Regions from separate parts of the Actinoplanes sp. NBC_00393 genome, predicted to be linked through region 2. Evidence: riboswitches for the same ligand, from Rfam matches in the RefSeq annotation. Region 2 holds a riboswitch; the other holds the start of a gene.
The links. A riboswitch is a leader RNA that binds a small molecule or an ion and turns the genes downstream of it on or off. The one in region 2 is predicted to bind ZMP and ZTP.

Region 1 (10,854 bases), 2.1 Mb from region 2:
GTGCGGCATGTTGTGGCTGATCAGGATGACCGGCAGGCCGCGGTCGCGGACGTCGCGGATCAGCTGGAGCACCCGGTTGCCCTCCTTGACGCCGAGCGCGGCGGTGGGCTCGTCGAGGATCACCACCTTGCTGCCGAAGGCGGCGGACCGGGCCACCGCGACCGCCTGCCGCTGACCGCCGGAGAGCGACTCGACGGCCTGGCCGATGTTCTGCAGGGTGGCGACGCCGAGTTCGCTCATGTGCCGGGCGGCCTCCTCGCGCATCCGCTTGCGGTCCAGCATCCGGAACACCGATCCCAGCGGGCCGGACCGCCGCTCCTCCCGCCCGAGGAACAGGTTGTCCGCGATGTCCAGGCCCGGAGCGACCGCGAGGGTCTGGTAGACGGTCTCGATGCCGGCCGACCGGGCGTCCATCGGGTTGCGGAAGTGCACCCGTTCGCCGTCCAGCAGGATCTCGCCGCTGTCCGGGATCAGCGCGCCGGAGAGCGCCTTGATCAGGCTGGACTTGCCGGCGCCGTTGTCGCCGATCACCGCGAGGATCTCGCCGGGGTAGAGCTCGAGGTCGCTGCCGTCGATCGCGACGACCCGGCCGTACCGCTTGCTGAGCCCCTTCGCCTGCAACACCGGAGTCGTCACGTTTTCACCTTCCTGATCCACTGGTCCAGGGAGACGGCGATGAGCACGAGCAGACCGATCGCGAAGCCCTGCCAGACCACCTCGACGCCGCTGAGCTGCAGGCCGTTGCGGAAGACACCGACGATGAGCGCTCCGATCAGGGTGCCGATCACGCCGCCGCGGCCGCCGAAGAGGCTGGTCCCGCCGAGCACCACCGCGGTGATCGAGTCGAGGTTGTACTCGGTGCCGACGTTCGGGCTGGCCGAGGCGAGCCGTCCGATGAGGATCCAGCCCGCGATCGCGTAGAGCAGGCCCGCCACGGTGTAGACCGAGAAGAGCACCCGGCCGGTACGGATACCCGCGAGCCGCGCCGCCTCCACGTCGTCACCGGTCGCGTAGACGTGCTTGCCCCACGCCGTCGAGCTCAGCGCGTAGGCGAAGAAGCCGAACAGCAGCAGCATGATGATCGAGCCGTAGCTGAGCCGGAAGGAGCCGATCGGGATCGACTCGCCGGTCCACGTCATCAGGCCGGGCATGTCCGTTCCGCGTACCGTCTCGCTGTTGCTGACCACCGAATTGAGCGAGAAGAAGATGGTCAGCGTGCCGAGCGTGACGATGAACGGCGGCAGTTTGATCCGGGTGACCAGGGCGCCGTTGATCGCGCCCATCGCCGTGCCGCACGCGAAGCCGAGCAGCAGCGCGATCGGGCCGGGCATGCCGGCGTCGGTGCAGAAGAGCGCCATCAGGATCGACGAGAAGACCGCGATCGCGCCGGCCGACAGGTCGATGCCGGCGGTCAGGATGATCAGCGTCTGCCCGAGCGCCAGCGTGGCGATGACGGTCACCTGGAGGAGCACCAGGGAGAGGTTCGCGGCGGAGAAGAACCGGGCGTTGACGATCGAGAACGCGATGATCGCCACGAGCAGCACGGCCAGCGGCCCGAGGACCGGGTTGCCGTGCAACAGGTGCTGCACGCGCAGCCCGAACGAGTCGTGCTGTTTGACCTCGAAGTCCGCGGTGGTGGTCGCCATCGGTTACCCCCAGCAGTTCTGCTTGCCCCACGCGGAGTCCTTCGCCTCCACGCCGGCCTGCGGGTCGTCGGTGATCAGCTGTACGCCGGTGTCCACGAAGTTCTTGCCGGCGGTGTTCTGCGGCCGGGTGCCGTCCTTCGCGTACTGCGCGATCGCGGCGACCCCCAGCTCGGCCATCCGGATCGGGAACTGCATCGAGGTAGCGCCGATCACCCCGTTGGCCACGTTGTCGACACCCGGGCAGCCGCCGTCGACCGAGACGATCGTGACGTCCCGTTCCTTGCCGGCCGCCTTGAGCGCCTCGTACGCCCCCGCCGCAGCCGGCTCGTTGATGGTGTAGACCAGGTTGATCGACGAATCCTTCTGCAACAGGTTCTCCATCGCGGTACGCCCACCCTCCTCGTTGCCGTCGGTCACGTCGTGCCCGGCGATCCGTGGGTCGTTCTCGTCGCCGATCCGGCCGGGGTCGCCGATGTCGATCCCGAATCCCTCCAGGAAGCCCTGGTCGCGCTGCACGTCCACGGAGACCTGGTTGGCGTTGAGGTCGAGCATGGCGATCTTGGCGTTGCCACTGTCCCGGCCGAACTTCGCCTTCGCCCACTGACCGATCAGCCGGCCGGCCTCGAAGTTGTCGGTGGCGAACGTGGCGTCCGCGGCATCGGCCGGTTCGACCGGGGTGTCCAGCGCGATGACCAGCATCTCCGCCTCGTGCGCCCGGTCGATGGCCGGCACGATCGCCTTCGAGTCGTTCGGCGTGATCAGGAAACCCTTGGCGCCGAACGAGATCAGGTTCTCGATCGCCAGCACCTGCGCCTCGTTGTCGCCGTCCACCTTCCCGGCGAAGGTCTGCAGGTCGACGTCGAGCTGATCGGCGGATTTCTGCGCGCCCTGCTTCATCGTCACGAAGAACGGGTTCGTGTCGGTCTTCGTGATCAGACCGACGACCTCCTCGTTTCCGCCCCGGTTGCAGGCGGCGCCGGCGAGGGCCAGGAGCAGGCAACCCGCGGCGGCAACGAGCCTGGATGGCTGGCGCATGTCTCCTCCGGACATCGAGAGACAACGTTGTCTTGGAGTAGACGCCCGTGTTTTGTACGTGTCAACAATGAGTTTCCAGCTAATTGCTGTCCGTGCTGGAGGTTCCGACATGTCCGGAAAACCGACCATGAACGACGTGGCCCGCGCCGCCGGAGTGAGCCTGAAGACCGTGTCCCGGGTGGTCAACGGCGAGCCCACCGTCGCGCCCGACCTTGCGGATCGGGTGCGGGCGGCGGTCGAGTCCCTCGACTACCGGCCGCATCTCGGCGCCAGCATGCTGCGGCGCAACGATCGGCGTACCCGGACCATCGGGGTGCTCCTGGAGGACGTCGCGAACCCGTTCTCGGCCGCCCTGCACCGGTCGATCGAGGATGCGGCGCACGGCCGCGGGGTGCACGTGCTCACCGGGAGCCTCGACGAGGACGACCGCCGGGAACGCGAGCTGACCCGCGCGTTCCGGCAGCGGCAGACCGACGGTCTGATCGTGGCACCGGCCGCTTCTGATCAGTCTTACCTGAGTCGGTTCACCGGTACGCCGATCGTCTTCGTGGATCGGCGGCCGTCCGGCTTCGAGGCCGACACGGTGGTCTCCACCAACGTCGCCGGTGCTGCCGGAGCCGTCCGGCACCTCGTCGCGCACGGCCATCGCCGCATCGCCTTCCTCGGCGACCACCAGCGGATAGCCACCGCGCGCGACCGGTTCCGGGGATACCTGCAGGCGCTCGGGCACCGACCCGGCCCGGTGCTGCACGACATTCACGGCGAGGCCGCGGCGGAACGCGCAACGCTGACCCTGCTGCGCCGCGCCGATGCACCCACCGCCCTCTTCACGAGTCAGAATCTGATCACCATCGGCGCGGTCCGCGCGCTGCGCCGGCTCGGGCTGCACCGCGAGGTCGCGCTGGTCGGCTTCGACGACTTCCCGCTCGCCGATCTCCTCGACCCGGCGGTGACCGTGGTCGCGCAGCACCCGGTGCGAATCGGCCACGCGGCTGCCGGTGTGCTCTTCGAGCGCATCGACGGCTACGACGGCCCACCGCGCGAGATCAAGGTGGCGACCACCCTGATCCCGCGCGGCAGTGGGGAGATCTACGGGAAGTTGACCACGTAGGACGGAACTGTCGCGGTCCCCTGCGCCGGCCCACCGGTCGTGTTGACCACGTGGTCGATCACGCCGTTGCCACCGAGTGACACCGTGAGCAGGTTGTGCAGCCGCACCCCGGACTTGACCGGAACCTCGAAGCCGCGGTCCGCGTGGATCGACGGGTTGACGTTGAAGTAGCAGTAGCTGCCCATCGCCCACGCCTCGTGCGTGTTCACCGAGTCGGCCACCTTGTAGGCCGCGTACCCGTTCGCCCCGGTCCGCCAGGCCGCCTGGGTCGGCGGGTCGTACGGCATCTCGTTCTGGAAGAAGTAGGTCCGGCCGCCGTTGCCGTTCCAGATCACCTGGTACTTCTGGTAGTGCTCGACGAACAGCCCGTACGCCGTCACGTCGTTGCCGTTGACGATCAGACCGTGGTCACCGATCGCCGTGTTCCAGGCGTAGGTGCCCGCGTTGCCGTGGTCGGCCCGCCACGCCCAGATGTGGTCGATGATCACGTTGTTGCTGTTCACCAGCAGGCTGTTGGTGGCCTTTCCGGCGATGTAACCGCCGACCCGGAGGAACACGTCCTGCACCGAAGACGGGTTGGCCGCGTGGTTCGCCGACGATCCGCTCTGACCCATGACCAGCAGGTTCGGCGACAGGGTGGTGCCCGCGTCGAAGAGGATGCCGGCCACCTTCACACCGTCCACATCGGCCACCTGCATGGCCGTGATGCCGTTCATCGGGATGATCGTCGCGTAGCCCAGGCCGAGCACGACGGTGTTGGCCCGGTTCACGTTGATCGTCTGGTCGATCTGGTAGATGCCCGGCGTGAAGAGCAGGTTCAGCCCCTGGGCCAAGGCCTGGTTGATCCGCGCCGCCGAGTCACCCGGCTTGGCCACGTAGAACTGGGAGAGCGGGATGGTCGTGCCCGGCGTGTTGCCGTTCGCCCAGGAGATGCCGGTGGAGTTCGTCCGCAGCGACGGCACGAAGACACCGCCGTCGTAGAGGTACGGCTTCTCCCGGATCACCGGCGTGTTCGCAATCGTGGTGTACGGCGGGTTCGGGTAGCCGGCCGCCGACGGAGCACCCTGCACCCCGACGAACGCCTGGTTCCACACGCCGTTGGTGTTCGAGGCGATCTGGCTGTTCCGGGTCAGCCACTGCTGCTGCGAGTACTGCCCGAGACTGCCGCTGATCCGTGAGTCGGCGACGTAGCCGCCGGACGCCCAGCCGTAGCCGTTCGGCGCCAGGTTCAGGTTGCCGTGGATGTCCATCCGGCGGAACGGCGCCGCCTGTGAGACCGCCCAGCGGTTGGTGCCGTTCACCGGGTAGACCGACAGGTTCTCGGTGGACCGCCAGAAGTTCTGGGTGGCGTTGCCCTGGAACCAGCCGGCGTCGACGGTGATGTCACCGTTGATCCGTACGTCCTGCGGGTTCTGCCCGAGACCGACCACCGAGGTGTAGAAGCCGACCTGGATGTTCAGCCCGTTGTAGGTGCCCGGCTTGAACGCCAGCACCCACCGGCCGGTGCCGAACTGGGCGGTCTCCTGCTGCCGGAAGATCTCGTCGGCCCGGGCCTGGATGGACGCGCTCGACATCGACGGGTCGAAGACCACCACGTTGGCGCCGAGGCTGCCACCGCCGGGAATCGTCGGGCCGGTGCCGCCACCGTCGTCACCGAAGACCTTGAACTCCCAGAGTGAGTAGCCGTAGCCGGTGGTGCGCTGGGTGCCGTACATCCGCACGTACCGGCCGGTGCCGTTGACCGTGAGGTTCTGGTTCCCGCCGGTTGCCGTGGTGGTCGAGTAGATCGAGTTCCAGCTGGTCCCGTTGTCGGACACCTGGATCTGGAAGGCCCTGGCAGCCGCGGTCTCCCAGCTGAGCTCCACCCGGGAGACGGCCTTGCTGGTGCCCAGGTCGACCTGCAGCCATTGCGGATCGGAGAAGGCCGACGACCAGCGGGTGCCGGCGTTGCCGTCGACCGCCTCGGATGCCGCGTACGCGCCGGACGCCTCGGTGGAGGAGGCGGTGGCCGGCCTGCCTTGGGACAGGAGCACCTCGGCGGCTGCGGCGCCGCTCGCGGTGATCGAGGTGAACCCGGCCACCAGTACGGCGACCAGGCCACCGGCGGCGGCGAGCCGCCAGGGGGAGCGTCTCATTGCTTCTCCTTGGGAACGGTAAGGCTTCCTAGGGAGCACCTTGGAGAGCGCTCCCCGGCCGAACCGTAAGGAGGAGCACGAATTGATGTCCATAGTTCGCAACAGTTCCGGAACCTGACCGTCATCTGGCGCCGAATCCCTGCTCAGCCGGGACCACCAGCGCGTTCACACGTTGATAACAGCGAATCCGGAACCGGTTCCGGCGTGGCGTGCAACAACGCCCACGGCACCCAGACCGCAACAATTAGGATCGATCGCATGCGTCTTGTCCTGATCAGCGACACGCACGTCCCGAAGCGCGCCCGCGACCTGCCGGCCCCACTGTGGGCCGCGATCGACGCCGCCGACGTGGTGATCCACGCCGGCGACTGGGTGGTCGTGGATCTCCTCGATCAGCTGGAGGCCCGCTCGGCCCGGTTGATCGGTTGCTACGGCAACAACGACGGCCCGGCGCTGCGCAAGCGCCTGCCGGAAGTCGCGCATGCCACATTGGAGGGCGTACGGTTCGCCGTCATCCACGAGACCGGGCCGTCCGGTGGACGCGAGAAACGCTGTGCCGAACGCTTCCCGGACGTGGACGTACTGGTCTTCGGCCACTCCCACATTCCCTGGGACACGACGACCGACTCCGGCCTGCGGCTGCTCAACCCCGGCTCCCCGACCGACCGGCGGCGCCAGCCCTACGCCACGTACCTCACGACCGAGGTCGCCGCCGGCACCCTGACCGACGTGACTCTGCACAGACTGCCGCCCCGGAAGTGATCCGTTGATCTCTCCGGGGCGGCGATTGCGAACGATCAGCCGAGGTCGACGCTCGGGTACAGCGGGAACGGCGCCAGCAGCTCGGACGCCTGCTTGCTGATCCGGTCCGCGAGGGCCGGGTCGAGGGTGAACTTCGCCTTGGACCCCTCGGCCGGGCTGGTGTTGGCCAGCACGGTGTGGATCAGCTCGGCGATCTGGTCCATCTCCGCGGTGCCGAGACCACGGCTGGTCAGCGCCGGGGTGCCGATCCGGATGCCGGAGGTGTACCAGGCCCCGTTCGGGTCCTGCGGGATCGCGTTGCGGTTGGTGACGATGCCGCTGTCCAGCAGGGCCTGCTCGGCCTGACGGCCGGTGATGCCGAACGGGTGCACGTCGAGCAGCACCAGGTGGTTGTCGGTGCCGCCGGAGACCAGCTGCACGCCCCGCTTCGCCAGGCCCTCGGCGAGCGCCTGGCTGTTCGTGACGATCTGCTGGGCGTAGGTCGCGAACTCCGGCCGGCGGGCCTCGGCGAACGCGATCGCCTTGGCGGCCATCACGTGCGGCAGCGGGCCACCGAGCACCATCGGGCAGCCGCGGTCGACCTGCGACGAGAGCTCCGGCTGGCAGAACACCGCGCCACCGCGCGGGCCGCGCAGGCTCTTGTGCGTGGTGGTCGTGACGATGTGCGCGTGCGGGATCGGGTTGTAGTCGCCGGTGAACACCCCACCCGCGACCAGGCCGGCGAAGTGCGCCATGTCGACCATGAAGGTGGCGCCGACCTCGTCGGCGATCTCGCGCATCTTCGCGAAGTTCACCTTCCGGGGGTACGCCGAGTAGCCGCCCACGATCACCGCGGGCTTGAACTCGCGTGCCGACTCCAGCAGCGCCGCGTAGTCGATCTGCCCGGTCGCCGAGTCGACGCCGTAGCTGCGCTGGTCGAACATCTTGCCGGAGATGTTCGGCCGGAACCCGTGGGTCAGGTGACCGCCGGCGTCCAGCGACATGCCGAGCAGCCGCTGGTTGCCGAAGGCCTGCCGCAGCTCGGCCCACTCGGCGTCGGTCAGGTCGTTGATCTGCCGCTTCTCGAACTTCTTCAGGAACGGCACCTCGACGCGGTCGGCCAGAATCGCCCAGTAGGCGACCAGGTTCGCATCAATGCCGGAGTGCGGCTGCACGTACGCATAGGGCGCGCCGAACAGCGCCTTGGCGTGCTCGACAGCGACGGACTCGACGGTGTCGACGTTCTGGCAGCCGGCGTAGAAACGACGGCCGATGGTGCCCTCCGCATACTTGTCGGAGAGCCAGTTACCCATGGCGAGCAGCACAGCCGGGGAAGCGTAGTTCTCACTCGCGATCAGCTTCAGCGACTCACGCTGGTCGGTCAGTTCCTTGGCGATCGCATCCGCAATACGCGGCTCGACGGAACGGACCACCTCGAGGGCGGAGCGGAAAGCAGTGGATTCGGCGTTCAACTCTGACATGGGACCTCCCTATCACGTAGTGAAGAGGCCCAGGCGCACGGCAAGTCGTCGTCTCGACGGAGCCGCTCCCCGATGGTCAACCATCCGAACGCGCCAGTCACGGCCCGCACGCCAGCATACCGACGCGGTCCGGTGACGGCACACCCAATCCCTACTCGTAACAGTCCTGGTCACGCAGCTGCAGGTTCATGTGCACGACCTCGTCCTCGGCGATCGTGATGTTGTAGACAGCCTTGCTGTTGCCCGGAACCTTCACCCAACCGCGGCCGTCCTCCCCGGGACCGGTGAGGACATCCCAGTCCGAGTACGCCTTCTTCACAGCGGCGAGGCTGCTGCCGAGCTTGATGCCTTCCGGAGTAGCCACGCCCCGGTACGCGGTGAACGACACCAGACCCTTGTCGCCGTTGAAGAACACCGCAGCATCAGAGTCGCCGGAGGACTTGGGGTAGTAGTTCGAGTTGCAGCCCTGAACCTCTGCCGCCGGGTCGTCGGAAACCAGCAGGCCGGTCTTCTTCGCCGCGGTGAAGGACATGCCGAGCTTCAGCGCGCCCAGGCCGTCGGGGCCGAGCACTGAGGAGGCCTTCGGCTTCGGCGGCCTCGTGGTGGTCGTCACCGGCGGGTCCGTCGACGGCGCCGCCGACGGTGACTCGGTGACCGCGGCCGGCGTCGGCGCCGAACGGGAGACCGCTCCGCCGACCGGTGCTGCGGCACCGTCCAACGACTCCGGGGACTCGGTGCAACCGGTGATCAACGTCAGGCCGGCCACCGCAGCCAGAACCAGAACTGTGCGTCGCATGCTTTGCCTCTCCTCGAACTCTCATCGCTGTCACTAGGTGCGATGCGTCCCTCACGACGTTGGTTCGCGGATCCAGGTCACGGAACGGTAACGAGTCCGGTACGGGGCAAAAAGAAAGGCCCACCCCGGTCGGGGTGGGCCTTTCTGTCACGTTGAGTCCGGCGGCGTCCTACTCTCCCACACCCTCCCGAGTGCAGTACCATCGGCGCTGGCGGGCTTAGCTACCGGGTTCGGAATGTAACCGGGCGTTTCCCCACCGCTATGACCACCGAAACAACTATCAGCGAAACGCTAACCAGCAACCCGTGCCGGCCTTTTGAGGCCGAACAACCGGGGTGGTTGTTCGTTTGCTGTGAATCACACAGTGGACGCAAGCAGAAAATTTAGGGTGGTTAAGCCCTCGGCCTATTAGTACCGGTCAACTCAACACGTTACCGTGCTTACATTTCCGGCCTATCAACCCAGTCGTCTAGCTGGGAGCCTTACCCACTCAAGGTGGTGGGATACCTCATCTCGAAGCGAGCTTCCCGCTTAGATGCTTTCAGCGGTTATCCCTTCCGAACGTAGCCAACCAGCCGTGCCCTTGGCAGAACAACTGGCACACCAGAGGTTCGTCCGTCCCGGTCCTCTCGTACTAGGGACAGCCCTTCTCAAGTATCCAACGCGCACGGCGGATAGGGACCGAACTGTCTCACGACGTTCTAAACCCAGCTCGCGTACCGCTTTAATGGGCGAACAGCCCAACCCTTGGGACCTGCTACAGCCCCAGGATGCGACGAGCCGACATCGAGGTGCCAAACCATCCCGTCGATATGGACTCTTGGGGAAGATCAGCCTGTTATCCCCGGGGTACCTTTTATCCGTTGAGCGACACCGCTTCCACACGCAAGTGCCGGATCACTAGTCCCGACTTTCGTCCCTGCTCGACCCGTCAGTCTCACAGTCAAGCTCCCTTGTGCACTTACACTCAACACCTGATTGCCAACCAGGCTGAGGGAACCTTTGGGCGCCTCCGTTACCCTTTAGGAGGCAACCGCCCCAGTTAAACTACCCACCAGACACTGTCCCTCGACCCGATCAGGGCCGCAAGTTAGATACCCAAACCCAACAGAGTGGTATTTCAACAACGCCTCCACCCGAACTGGCGTCCGAGCTTCACCGGCTCCCACCTATCCTACACAATTAAATTCAGATACCAATGTCAAGCTATAGTAAAGGTCCCGGGGTCTTTCCGTCCTGCCGCGCGTAACGAGCATCTTTACTCGTACTGCAATTTCGCCGGGCCTGTGGTTGAGACAGTGGGGAAGTCGTTACGCCATTCGTGCAGGTCGGAACTTACCCGACAAGGAATTTCGCTACCTTAGGATGGTTATAGTTACCACCGCCGTTTACTGGCGCTTAAGTTCTCCGCTTCGCCCCGAAGAGCTAACAGGTCCCCTTAACGTTCCAGCACCGGGCAGGCGTCAGTCCATATACATCGTCTTACGACTTGGCATGGACCTGTGTTTTTAGTAAACAGTCGCTTCCCCCTGCTCTCTGCGGCCATACCACGCTCCACCCGCACGGGGCTTCACGCGTCCGGCCCCCCTTCTCCCTAAGTTACGGGGGCAATTTGCCGAGTTCCTTAACCACAGTTCACCCGTCGCCTCGGTATTCTCTACCTGACCACCTGTGTCGGTTTAGGGTACGGGCCGCTCGGAACATCGCTAGAGGCTTTTCTCGGCAGCATAGGATCAATGACTTCACCAGAACGGCTCGGCATCACGTCTCAGCCTATATGCGCCACGGATTTGCCTATGGCACGGCCTACACGCTTACCCCGGCACAACCACCGGCCGGGATCATCTACCTTCCTGCGTCACCCCATCACTAAACTACTACCACCCGAGGTCCCAGACTCCACACCCTT
Region 2 (10,854 bases):
CCAGCCGGTCACCGCTGACCGGGGACGATCTCACCGATGCCCCGTCGGGTGGGGGACTGGTCCGGCTCTCCGGGCCCGAGGAGGTCACCGAGGTGGCCGGTGGGCGTGCTTGGCACGTACCCCCGGAAGGTTTCTGGCAGGTGCACCCGGCCGCCGCCGACACGCTTGTCGGTGTGGTGCTGAAGATGTTGCGGCCCGCCGAAGGCGAGGTCGCGTGGGACCTGTACGGCGGCGCCGGGCTGTTCGCGGCGGCCCTGGCCGCTCGCACCGGCGCCCGGACCACAGTGGTCGAGTCCTCCTCGATCGGGGTGGCCGCGGCCCGTGCCAACCTCGGCGGCCTGCCGAACGTGGAGATCGTCACCGCCAAGGTGGATGCCGCGCTGAGCCGGCGGCGGGTCACCGGCCCGGTCGACCTGGTGGTGCTGGACCCGCCGCGGGCCGGCGCCGGCGCGAAGGTGGTCAAGGCGGTGGCGGCGGCCGGGCCGCGCGCGATCGCCTATGTGGCGTGCGACCCGGCGGCCCTGGCCCGGGACTTGAAGACGTTCCGGGCCGAGGGTTACACCGCCACCGGGATCCGGGCCTTCGACTGCTTCCCGATGACTCAGCACGTGGAGTGCGTGGCGCTGCTGGAGCCGGAGGTCAGCTCCTCGCGCGCCCGCTGAGCCACCACGATCAGGCGGTCCAGGGTGTCCCGGGTGCGGGCCAGCTCGTCGATGTGCCGGGAGAGCCGGTCGCGTTCCAGGGCCATCCGGTCCAGGGCGGCGTCCGAGTTCTCCTCGCTGGGGGACTCGACGCAGGGCATCAGGTCGGCGATGGTCCGGCTGGACAGGCCGGCCGCGTAGAGCCGCTGGATGAACTCCACCCGCTCGACTTCCTTGTCGCCGTAGAGCCGCTGGCCGCTCGGGCTGCGCACGCTGGACAACAGGCCCTGCTCCTCGTAGTAGCGGACCGAGCGGACGCTGACGCCGGCCCGGGCCGCGAGCTCACCGATGCGCAATTCTGTGGCCTCCGTAACCTTGCCTCTGACGTCAGTGTGAGGTTTTAGCGTAGCCGCATGACGAAGCTCTTCAGCGGGTTCCCGCTCGGCAACCTGTCGCTGCCCAACCGGATCGTGATGGCCCCGATGACGCGGGTCCGTGCCGCCGCCGGTGGTCTCGCCACCCCGTCCATGGCCGCCTACTACGCGCAGCGCGCCACCGCCGGCCTGATCGTGAGCGAGGGCGTGCAGCCCAACGCCGTCGGGCAGTCCAATCCGGGCACGCCGGGCCTGCACACCGATGCCCAGGTGGCCGCCTGGCGGCCGGTGACCGATGCCGTGCACGCCAGCGGCGGCCGGATCTTCGCCCAGGTGATGCACGGTGGCCGGGTGTCACATCCGGACACCACCGGGCTGCAGCCAGTCGGGCCGTCGGCCGTTCCGGCGATCGGTGACGTGTTCACGCCGAGCGGGCCGCAGCCGGCGCCGGTGCCGCGGGCGCTGGCGCTCGAGGAGGTGCCGGAGCAGGCCGAATCCTACGGGTCGGCCGCGCGGCGGGCCGTCGAGGCCGGATTCGACGGGGTCGAGCTGCACGGCGCCAACGGGTACCTGATCTCGCAGTTCCTGTCGTCGAACGCGAACCTGCGCACGGACCGCTACGGCGGGCCGGTGGCGAACCGGATCCGGTTCGCCGTCGAGGCGGTGGAGGCGGCCGTCGATGCGGTCGGCGCAGCGCGGACCGGTATCCGGCTGTCCCCCGCGGGCACTTTCTGGGGCGTCCAGGAGTCCGACATTCCGGAGATGTACGCGGCGTTGCTGCGCGAGCTGGCCCGGCTGGAGATCGCCTACGTGCATCTGGAGGCGACCGCGGACGAGGAGGTGCTGATCGAGCTCCGGCGGGCCTGGCCAGGCGTGCTGATCATGAACCCGGTGCTGCCGATGGGGCCGAAGCAGACCGGCCGGACCGAGGCCGAGCACTGGCTCGGGCTGGGCGCGGATCTGATCAGTTTCGGGCGGGCGTTCGTCGCCAACCCGGATCTCGTGGAGCGGCTGCGGATCGGCCTGCCGCTGGCCCCGGTCGAGGAGGCGACGTACTACCAGGGTGGTGACGCCGGCTACCTGACGTATCCGGCGTACCAGTACGCCGCCTGAGCTCGACCGGGCCGCGGAGCGGTCAGGCGGTGGCGCGCTCGGCCGCGGTGACGGCGTTGCGGAACAGCATCGCAACCGTGGTCGGGCCGACGCCGCCGACCCGCGGGGTGATCGCGCCGGCCACCTCGGCGCAGGACTCGTCGACGTCCGGCAGCAGGCGGCGGCCCTCGTAGCGGACGCCGGCGCCGATCACGACCGCGCCGGGCTTGACGTGCTCGGGCTGGATGATGCCCGGAACGCCGGCGGCGGCGATCAGGATCTCGGCGCGCTGGGTGTAGCGCGGCCAGTCCTTCACCCCGGTGTGCACGACGGTGACCGCGGCGTTGGCGGTCGGCCGCTTCTGGGCCAGCAGCATGGCGAGCGGCCGGCCCAGGGTGGCGCCGCGGCCCAGGATGACCACCTCCCGGCCGGAGACCTCGATCTCGTGGAAGGCGAGCAGCGCCTCGATGCCGGCCGGGGTGCAGGGCAGCGGGCCGGGCAGGCCGACCGCGAGCCGGCCCATGTTGAGCGGGTGCATCCCGTCGACGTCCTTGTCCGGGTCGAGGGTCTGCAGGGCGGCGTCGTAGTCCAGGTGGGCCGGGATCGGGTACTGGATCAGGACGCCGTGCACGTTCTTGTCGTCGTTGAACTCGGCGATCACCTTGAGCAGGTCGGCCTGCGTGACGTCGCCGCTGAGGTGCTGGTGCGGCGAGGCGAAACCGAGCTCGGCGGCCTGCTTCTGCTTGATCCGGATGTAGCCGGCACTGGCGTCGTCGTCGCCGACCAGGATGGTGGCCAGGCTGGGCTGGACACCGCGCTCCTTGAGCGCGGTGACCCGCGCCTTGACGTCGGTGAGCACGGACTCGGCGACCGGGGCGCCGGGAAGCAAACGGGCAGACATGTGCGACTCCTCAACCGGGGAGCCCAGGCGGTCGACTCCTCGTGACGCGCTCCCCGATGGTTCGACCATCCCCGTGCCGCCAGTCGCTGCTTGCCTCCCAGGATGCCGGACGGCGGGCTCGTCCGGCCAACCGGGGTGGCCGGACGGGGGATGTGAGGGTTGTGTGGAGGATCGGCTCTGCCCGTTCGCTCCAGTCGCGGAAAAGCGAGGCCCGGATAGACTCCACGCTCATGAGCGACTCCCCCTCGACCTCGGCCGGCCTGCTGTCCAGCATCACCGCTCCCGGTGAGCTGAAGCGACTGACCCCAGAGCAGTTGTCCCTGCTCGCGGCCGAGATTCGTGACTTCCTCGTGGCCAAGGTCTCGCGTACCGGCGGGCACCTCGGTCCGAACCTCGGTGTGGTCGAGATGACCCTCGCCCTGCACCGGGTGTTCGACTCGCCACGCGACCGGATCCTGTTCGACACCGGCCACCAGGCTTACGTACACAAGATCGTTACCGGCCGGCAGGACGGCTTCGACCTCCTTCGCCAGCGCGGCGGTCTCACCGGGTATCCGAGTCAGGCGGAGAGCGAGCACGACCTGATCGAGAACTCGCACGCCTCCACCGCCCTGTCGTACGCGGACGGCCTCGCCAAGGCGTTCACGCTGCGCGGCGAGGACCGGCACGTGGTCGCGGTCGTCGGTGACGGCGCGCTGACCGGTGGCATGTGCTGGGAGGCGCTGAACAACATCGCGGCCACCCGCAACAAGCTGGTCATCGTGGTCAACGACAACGGTAGGTCGTACGCGCCGACCATCGGCGGTCTCGCCGACCACCTCTCCACGCTGCGCCTCAACCCGGGCTACGAGCGGGTGCTCGACCTGGTCAAGGACGCGCTGGGGCAGACCCCGGTGGTGGGCAAGCCGGTCTTCGAGGTGCTGCACGCGGTCAAGAAGGGCATCAAGGACGCGGTCAGCCCGCAGCCGATGTTCGAGGACCTGGGCCTGAAGTACATCGGCCCGGTGGACGGCCACGACCAGCTGGCGATGGAGTCCGCGCTGCGCCGGGCCAAGGGCTTCAACGCCCCGGTCATCGTGCACGCGGTCACCAAGAAGGGGTACGGCTACCGGCCGGCCGAGCAGGACGAGGCGGACTGCCTGCACGGTCCGGGCGCGTTCGACCCGCAGACCGGCGCGCTGACCGCCAAGCCGTCGCTGAAGTGGACGAAGGTCTTCTCCGAGGAGCTCGTGAAGATCGCCGACGAGCGTCCGGACGTGGTCGGCATCACCGCCGCGATGGCCGAGCCGACCGGCATCGCCGCGCTCGCCCAGAAGTACCCGGAGCGGACCTACGACGTGGGCATCGCCGAGCAGCACGCGGCGACGAGCGCGGCCGGCCTGGCGATGGGCGGGCTGCACCCGGTGGTGGCGGTCTACGCGACCTTCCTGAACCGGGCGTTCGACCAGGTCCTGCTGGACGTGGCGATGCACAACCTGCCGGTGACCTTCGTGCTGGACCGGGCCGGGATCACCGGGCCGGACGGGCCGAGCCACTACGGCATGTGGGACATGAGCGTCTTCGGTGTGGTGCCCGGCCTGCGGATCGCCGCGCCGCGCGACGCCGCGACGCTGCGCGAGGAGCTGCGTGAGGCGGTCGCGGTGGAGGACGGCCCGACGATCGTGCGGTTCCCGACCGGTTCGGTCGCGCCGGACACCCCGGCGCTGCGCCGGGTGGGGCAGGTCGACGTGCTGCGCGAGACTGGGCCCGACAAGGGCGGCCGCAAGGACGTGCTGGTCGTCGCGGTGGGCTCGTTCGCGGGCCTGGGGCTGGACGTTGCGGAGCGCATCGCCGAGCAGGGGTACGGCGTGACGGTCGTCGACCCGCGCTGGGTCCGTCCGGTGCCGATCGAGCTGACCGGCCTGGCCGCCGCGCACCGGTTCGTGGTCACCCTCGAGGACGGCGTGCGTGCCGGTGGCGTGGGTGACGCGGTGGCGAGCGCGCTGCGCGACGCCGGGGTGACCGTCCCGCTGCGCGACTTCGGCGTGCCGGTCGGCTTCCACCCGCACGGCACCCGCGCGGAGATCCTCTCCTCGCTGGGCCTGACCGCGCAGGACGTGGCGCGGGACGTGACCGAGTGGGTGTCCCGTCAGGAGGCCGCAGTGCCGGTTGAGGAGCCGCAGACCACGCTCTGAGGCCCCGTCGCGCGCTTTCGTTACGGAACCGTTACCTTTGAGGTATGGGTGCGGAGTCGTACGGCCAGACCATCGTCATCGATCTCGGTCTGGAACGCGGTGAACCCGAGTCGTATCACCGGCCAGGGCGGCGCACCACGTCGCCCTGGTTCGGCCCGGCGATCGTCGCGGTCCTGGCGCTCTTCGGCCTGACCACGTCGGTTCCGCCGGCTCCGCCGCTGCTCACCGAGGTGCTGCGGGTGCCGATCGGACCGGGCGACCCGTACACCATCGATGCCGACCGTCTGCTGGTCCAGTCGACCGGGCAGCTCAGCTCGTACCGGCTGGCGGACGGTGAACGGGTCTGGCAGATCGCGCAGGACCAGCCGGTCTACCGGCTGCGGATCGGCGGCGGCGTGCTGCTCCTGCGGCCGTGGAACACCGGCCGGGAAGAACGCGGCACCACGGCGATCTCGCTCGACACCGGCGCCCGGGAGTGGCACAACGCCCGCAACGTCGTCTCCTTCCCCGGGACCGGGCTGCTCTTCGCCGTGGAGGGCGTCCGCAGCAACTCCGGCAGCGGCCGGCGGGTGCAGAACACGGTCGAGGTGCTCGACCCGCACGTCGGCCTGGCCCGCTGGCGGGTCGAGGTGCCCAACACCGCGGTGCTGCTCAGCGTGCCCGGTTCGCTGTCCCGGATCATGCTGGTCCGCGACGACCAGACCGCCGACCTGTACGACGTGCCGACCGGCGCCCATCTGGCCAGCCAGAAGTTCCCGGTCGCCGACTACGACCCGGAGAACCCGGTGGTGGCCGGCGGCGCGGTGCTCCTCCGGCATCCCGGGCGGGGCTCGATCCGGGTCTCCGCGTACGACCCGGCGACGCTGCAGCTGCTGTGGAGCGTGCGCACCCCGAACGTCCAGCGGGTCAAGCCGTGCGGCAAGCTGGCCTGCCTGATCGGGCCGGACGGCATCCGGGCCGTCGACCCGGTCACCGGCGCCGAGCGCTGGCGGCAGGCCGGCTGGCACGGCGTCGAGCAGTACGGCACCCGCGTGGTCGCCTTCTCGTCCAGCAACACCAGCGACCCGGTCGCCGTGATCGACCCGGCGACCGGCCGGATCCTCGCCGACCTGACCGGGTGGACCCCGGTCCCCGGCCGGACCGCCGGCGGCGAACTACTGGTCACCAGGGAGATCGGGCCGGGTCCGCGTACCATGGTCGCGGTCGTCGCCCCGGACCTTGATCGTCCGCGGCTGCTGGCCGAGCTCCCGCCGGGCACCGGGGACTGTCAGACCGCCCCGGACCGGCTGGTCTGCCGGTCGATGTACGGCGAACTGCTCGTCTGGACCTACCGGACGAGGGGAGCGGGCTGACCGCGTACCGGTGAAGGGTGGGGCGTGACGCTGATCGAGCTGGACCGCGACGCCCCGCTCGACCCGGAGGCCGGCCGGCGCCCACCGCCCTGGCGGTACCGGCATGCCGGCCTGCTGGTGGTGGCGGTGCTGCTGATCGCGCTCGGCGGCGCGGCGCCCGGACCCGCGGTGCTCTGGCGCTATCTCGGCGCGATCGACGCGAAGGACGCGGTGAGCCCGATCCAACTGGCCGGCGGCCGGCTCTACACGGTCACCTCGACCGGCCGGGAACGCGCGGTGACCGCCTGGGAGATGACGCAGCCGGCCCGGCGCTTGTGGACCGTCCAGGTGCCGATGACCCGGGGACACGACCCGGCGCAGAGCATCTTCGGCTCGATCAGGGTGCAGCGCAGCGGCGACCTCGTGCTGCTCTCCGAGAGCCTGGCCACCACGGCCGTGGATACCGCCACCGGCCGGACCCGGTGGACCTCGCCGGTCCGGATCACGGTCGCCGGCGGCGTCGGGTACACGGTCGGATGGATCTTCCGGCCCGGCACCGCCTACGACGAGAGCTCCGGCGACCCGGGCGCGCTCTACTTCTCCGCGGACGGGGAGGCGCACACCGAGCCGCCGGTCCGCACCGAGTTGCGCGGGGTGGACCTGGCGACCGGCAAGCAGCTGTGGGCGTACGCGGCGGCCGGTGCGGCGACGGTCGACCCGGCGCCGGGCACGCCGGCCGCCCTGTTGATCACCTCCTCCGACCGGCTGACCCTGCGCGCCGTGGCCACCGGTGACGTGCTGGCCGAGACCGAGCTGGTCCGGATCGACGGCGCCTGGCCGACCAGCGCCTCGGTCGTCGGTGACGTGGTGCTCGTCGAATACCAGGAGGCCGCCCGGGAACTGGTCTACGAGGCCCGGACACTGCGCCGGATCTGGCAGCGCGAAATCTCCCCGATGCTGCCGGACGCGGTGGACTGTCAGGACGTCCTGTGCTCGGCGGACGGCGGCGAGACCTGGGTGCTGGATCCGGCGACCGGCCGTCCGGTCTGGCCGGTGACCGAGGCCGACCGGCTCTACCGGCGGGCAGGCTATCTGCTGGAGACGGACGCGGCGACCGGTGCGCCGGTGCGCCTGGTGGACCCGCGGACCGGGGCGAGCCGGGTCGACCTGGAGGGCTGGGCCGAGGAGGTCGGCGGCGCCACCGAGGACGGGCCGCTGCTGCTGCGACGGGGCGGGGCGGCCGGCGGCCAGACGTTCGGCGTGGTGCTGCCCGGACATCCCGAGGTACGCCTGCTGGGCACCGCCGAGGTGGCGCCGGAGGAGTGCGCCGCCGACGAGCATCACCTGGTCTGCCGGGACGAAGCGGGGCTGCGAATCTGGGCGTACCGCATCTGACCCTCTCCCGGCAGAATGAGGGCCGGGAGGCTTGCGGTGAGCGGTGTCCTGATCGACCTAGGTGATGTGGCGCGCCGGGAGTCACAGGCGGCGGCCGAGACCGTCGCGCCTCCCGTGCCCTACCGCCTGCTGCTGGCGTTTCTCTCCGTCCTGCTCCTGATCTCGCTCGCCGGATCCGCGGCCCACGCCGATCCGGTCCGGCCGGTGATCGTTCCGGCCGTGCTCGGCGACACCATGCGAGTGGCGGGCGACCGGCTTTTCGTGATCAGCCGCTCCGAGGTGGAGGGCCGGCGGACCATCCGGACGTACGCGCTGCCCGACGTGACCCTGCTGTCCCGGCACACCGTCACGGTCCACGGCGACGTGCTCGGCGTCAGCTCGGCCGGGGACCTGCTGCTGGTGACCGTGCAGGACGAGCGGACCATCACGTTCGGCACGATCGCGCTGCGGCCCGGCGCGGATGAGCCGCTCTGGCAGCGGCCGGCCCGGTTGCAGGGTGTCTCGGTGGCCGACGGGCTGGCGCTGGTCCGCGAGGAGGGCGCGGCCTTCGGTGACGCCGACTGGCACGGCGTCGACCTGCGGACCGGGACGGTGCGCTGGACGGTCCACCAGGGCGACCGGGACGACGTCGCGGTGTCCCGCTACGACGGCGCCTACCCGCAGTGGCTGTACGTGCTGACCGGGGACGGGCGGCTGGTGGCCCGCGACGCGCGTACCGGGCGGGTGGTGGCCGAGGCGCACGTGCCGGAGCGCCGGGACACGACCACCTCGCTCTGGCCGGCCGGAGACCTCGTGCTGATCGGTGCCGGCGGGTCCGGGACCACGGGATACGACATCACCGACGGGCTGGCGCCGAGCTGGCACACCGGCATGAACCTGAGCTGGTACCGCGGGCCGTCCCAGTGCGGGGACCTGATCTGCGCGTTCCTGCCGCAGCGCGGCATCCTGGTGATCGACCCGGTGTCCGGGCGCGAACGCTGGTCGTCGGACCGGTGGGACTTCGCCGAGCGGATCGGCGCGCACCTGCTGACCGGGATGCCGGACACCGCGTACCCGAGGCTCTACGTCCTCGACGCGCAGACCGGTGACGTGCTCGCCGACATGGGGCTCTGGCAGAGCGCCGGTCCAGGTCCGGAGCCCGGGACGGCCTACGTGCGGCGCACGGTCAGTGGCGAGGACCGGCTCTGGTACGGCGTACTGCTGCTGGACCGGCACCGGATCCGCGTGCTCGGGTCGGCCGACCGCGTCGCCGGCGACTGCCACTTCACCGTCGGGGTGCTGGTCTGCCGGCGGATCGACGCCTCGGTCGGGGTGTGGCGCCTTCGGTAGCCTTTCACGTATGCGGGTGCTGGTGGTGGAGGACGAGCGGAACCTGGCCGACGCGATCGCGCGTGGCCTGCGCCGCAAGGGTATGGCCGTCGATGTGGCGTACGACGGTCTCGAGGGCCACGAGATGGCGTACGTGACCCGCTACGACGTGGTGGTGCTCGACCGGGACCTGCCCGGCATGCACGGCGACGACATCTGTGCGGCGCTGGTCGAGTCCGGCACCCTGACCCGGGTGCTGATGCTCACCGCGAGCAGCACCGTCGCCGACCGGGTCGAGGGCCTCGAGCTGGGCGCCGACGACTACCTGGCCAAGCCGTTCGCCTTCGAGGAGCTGGTGGCCCGGGTGCAGGCGCTGGGCCGGCGGGCCACCCCGGCCGCGCCACCGGTGCTCACCGTCGGCAACCTGGTGCTCGACCAGACCCGCCGGGTGGTGACCCGGGCCGGTGCGCCGGTCGACCTCACCAACAAGGAGTTCGGGGTGCTGGAGGAGCTGCTCAAGGCCCGCGGCGGGGTGGTGTCCAGCGAGGAGCTGCTGGAGCGGGTCTGGGACGCCAACACCGACCCGTTCACCACGACCGTGCGGGTCACCATCAACACCCTGCGCAAGAAGATCGGTGATCCGCCGCTGATCGAGACCGTCGTCGGCGCCGGCTACCGGGTTCCCGAACCGGTCGTGGCCTCGTGACCGTCTACCTCGGGCGGACCCGCCGGCCGCTGCGGCTCCAGCTGCGGCCCACGCTCCGGCTGCGGCTCACCCTGCTCAACGGCATCCTGCTGGTCGGCGCCGGGGTGGCGCTGGTGCTGCTGGCCTGGCTGCTGGTCAGCGAGTCGCTGCACCCGGTCGACGAGCTGAAGGCCGGGTCCATGGTGACCCTGGCCGACGGCAGCCCGCGGGAGGCGCTCGGCTGGCAGACCGACATGGTTGCGCGGGCCTCCCAGGAGCTGCTGCTCAAGGGCCTGAGCGCGCTGGTCGCCGTCGGCATCATCGGGATCGCCGGGGCGTACGCGGTGGCCGGCCGGGCCCTGCGACCACTGCACAGCGTGACCCAGACCGCGCAGAGGCTCGGCGAGGAGACCCTCGACCAGCGGATCCGCTACTCCGGAGCGGACGACGAGGTGGCCGAGCTGGCCCGCACCTTCGACGCGATGCTGGACCGGTTGGCGGCCGCGTTCGAGTCGCAGAAGAGGTTCGTCGCGAACGCCTCGCACGAGCTGCGGACCCCACTCGCCGTGATGCGTACCGAGATCGACGTGACGCTCAGCGACGACGAGGCGGACGTGGCCGAGTACCGGCGGATGGCCAAGGTGGTCCGCAACGCGTCGGAGCGGGCCAACGGGCTGGTGGACGCGCTGCTCGTCCTGGCCCGGTCCGAGGCGCAGTCCGGGCGGCGGCTGGTCCGCAAAGTGCCGGCCGACCTGGCGACCAGCGTCTACAACGCGCTCTCCGCGGTGAAGGCCGAGGCCGAGCGGATGAAACTGGACGTCAGCACCGAGCTGGAACCGGCGCCGGTGGTCGGCGACCCGAGCCTGCTGGACCGGCTGGCCGGCAACCTGATCGAGAATGCGATCCGCTACAACCACCTGCTGGGCAGCCTGTGGCTGCGCACCGGGTCGGTG

Region 1: linked by a shared signal. The riboswitch ahead of OHA21_RS41515 (glycine hydroxymethyltransferase) and the one ahead of OHA21_RS31820 (bifunctional 5,10-methylenetetrahydrofolate dehydrogenase/5,10-methenyltetrahydrofolate cyclohydrolase) in region 2 are both predicted to bind ZMP and ZTP.

Annotation. Positions count from the first base shown of each region.
Region 1 covers NZ_CP107942.1:8,961,283-8,972,136, reverse strand. The annotation lists gene OHA21_RS41545 (ATP-binding cassette domain-containing protein) at 1-636, opposite strand, end outside; gene OHA21_RS41540 (ABC transporter permease) at 633-1,646, opposite strand; gene OHA21_RS41535 (substrate-binding domain-containing protein) at 1,650-2,681, opposite strand; gene OHA21_RS41530 (LacI family DNA-binding transcriptional regulator) at 2,791-3,792, shown strand; gene OHA21_RS41525 (discoidin domain-containing protein) at 3,771-5,927, opposite strand; gene OHA21_RS41520 (metallophosphoesterase family protein) at 6,186-6,689, shown strand; gene OHA21_RS41515 (glycine hydroxymethyltransferase) at 6,725-8,149, opposite strand; ZMP/ZTP riboswitch at 8,170-8,260, opposite strand; gene OHA21_RS41510 (hypothetical protein) at 8,301-8,945, opposite strand; rRNA gene rrf (5S ribosomal RNA) at 9,102-9,218, opposite strand; rRNA gene OHA21_RS41500 (23S ribosomal RNA) at 9,334-10,854, opposite strand, start outside.
Region 2 covers NZ_CP107942.1:6,874,061-6,884,914, reverse strand. The annotation lists gene OHA21_RS31835 (class I SAM-dependent RNA methyltransferase) at 1-662, shown strand, start outside; gene OHA21_RS31830 (MerR family transcriptional regulator) at 602-997, opposite strand; gene OHA21_RS31825 (alkene reductase) at 1,055-2,128, shown strand; gene OHA21_RS31820 (bifunctional 5,10-methylenetetrahydrofolate dehydrogenase/5,10-methenyltetrahydrofolate cyclohydrolase) at 2,151-3,008, opposite strand; ZMP/ZTP riboswitch at 3,023-3,105, opposite strand; gene dxs (1-deoxy-D-xylulose-5-phosphate synthase) at 3,239-5,182, shown strand; gene OHA21_RS31810 (outer membrane protein assembly factor BamB family protein) at 5,227-6,534, shown strand; gene OHA21_RS31805 (outer membrane protein assembly factor BamB family protein) at 6,559-7,908, shown strand; gene OHA21_RS31800 (outer membrane protein assembly factor BamB family protein) at 7,945-9,237, shown strand; gene OHA21_RS31795 (response regulator transcription factor) at 9,248-9,922, shown strand; gene OHA21_RS31790 (sensor histidine kinase) at 9,919-10,854, shown strand, end outside.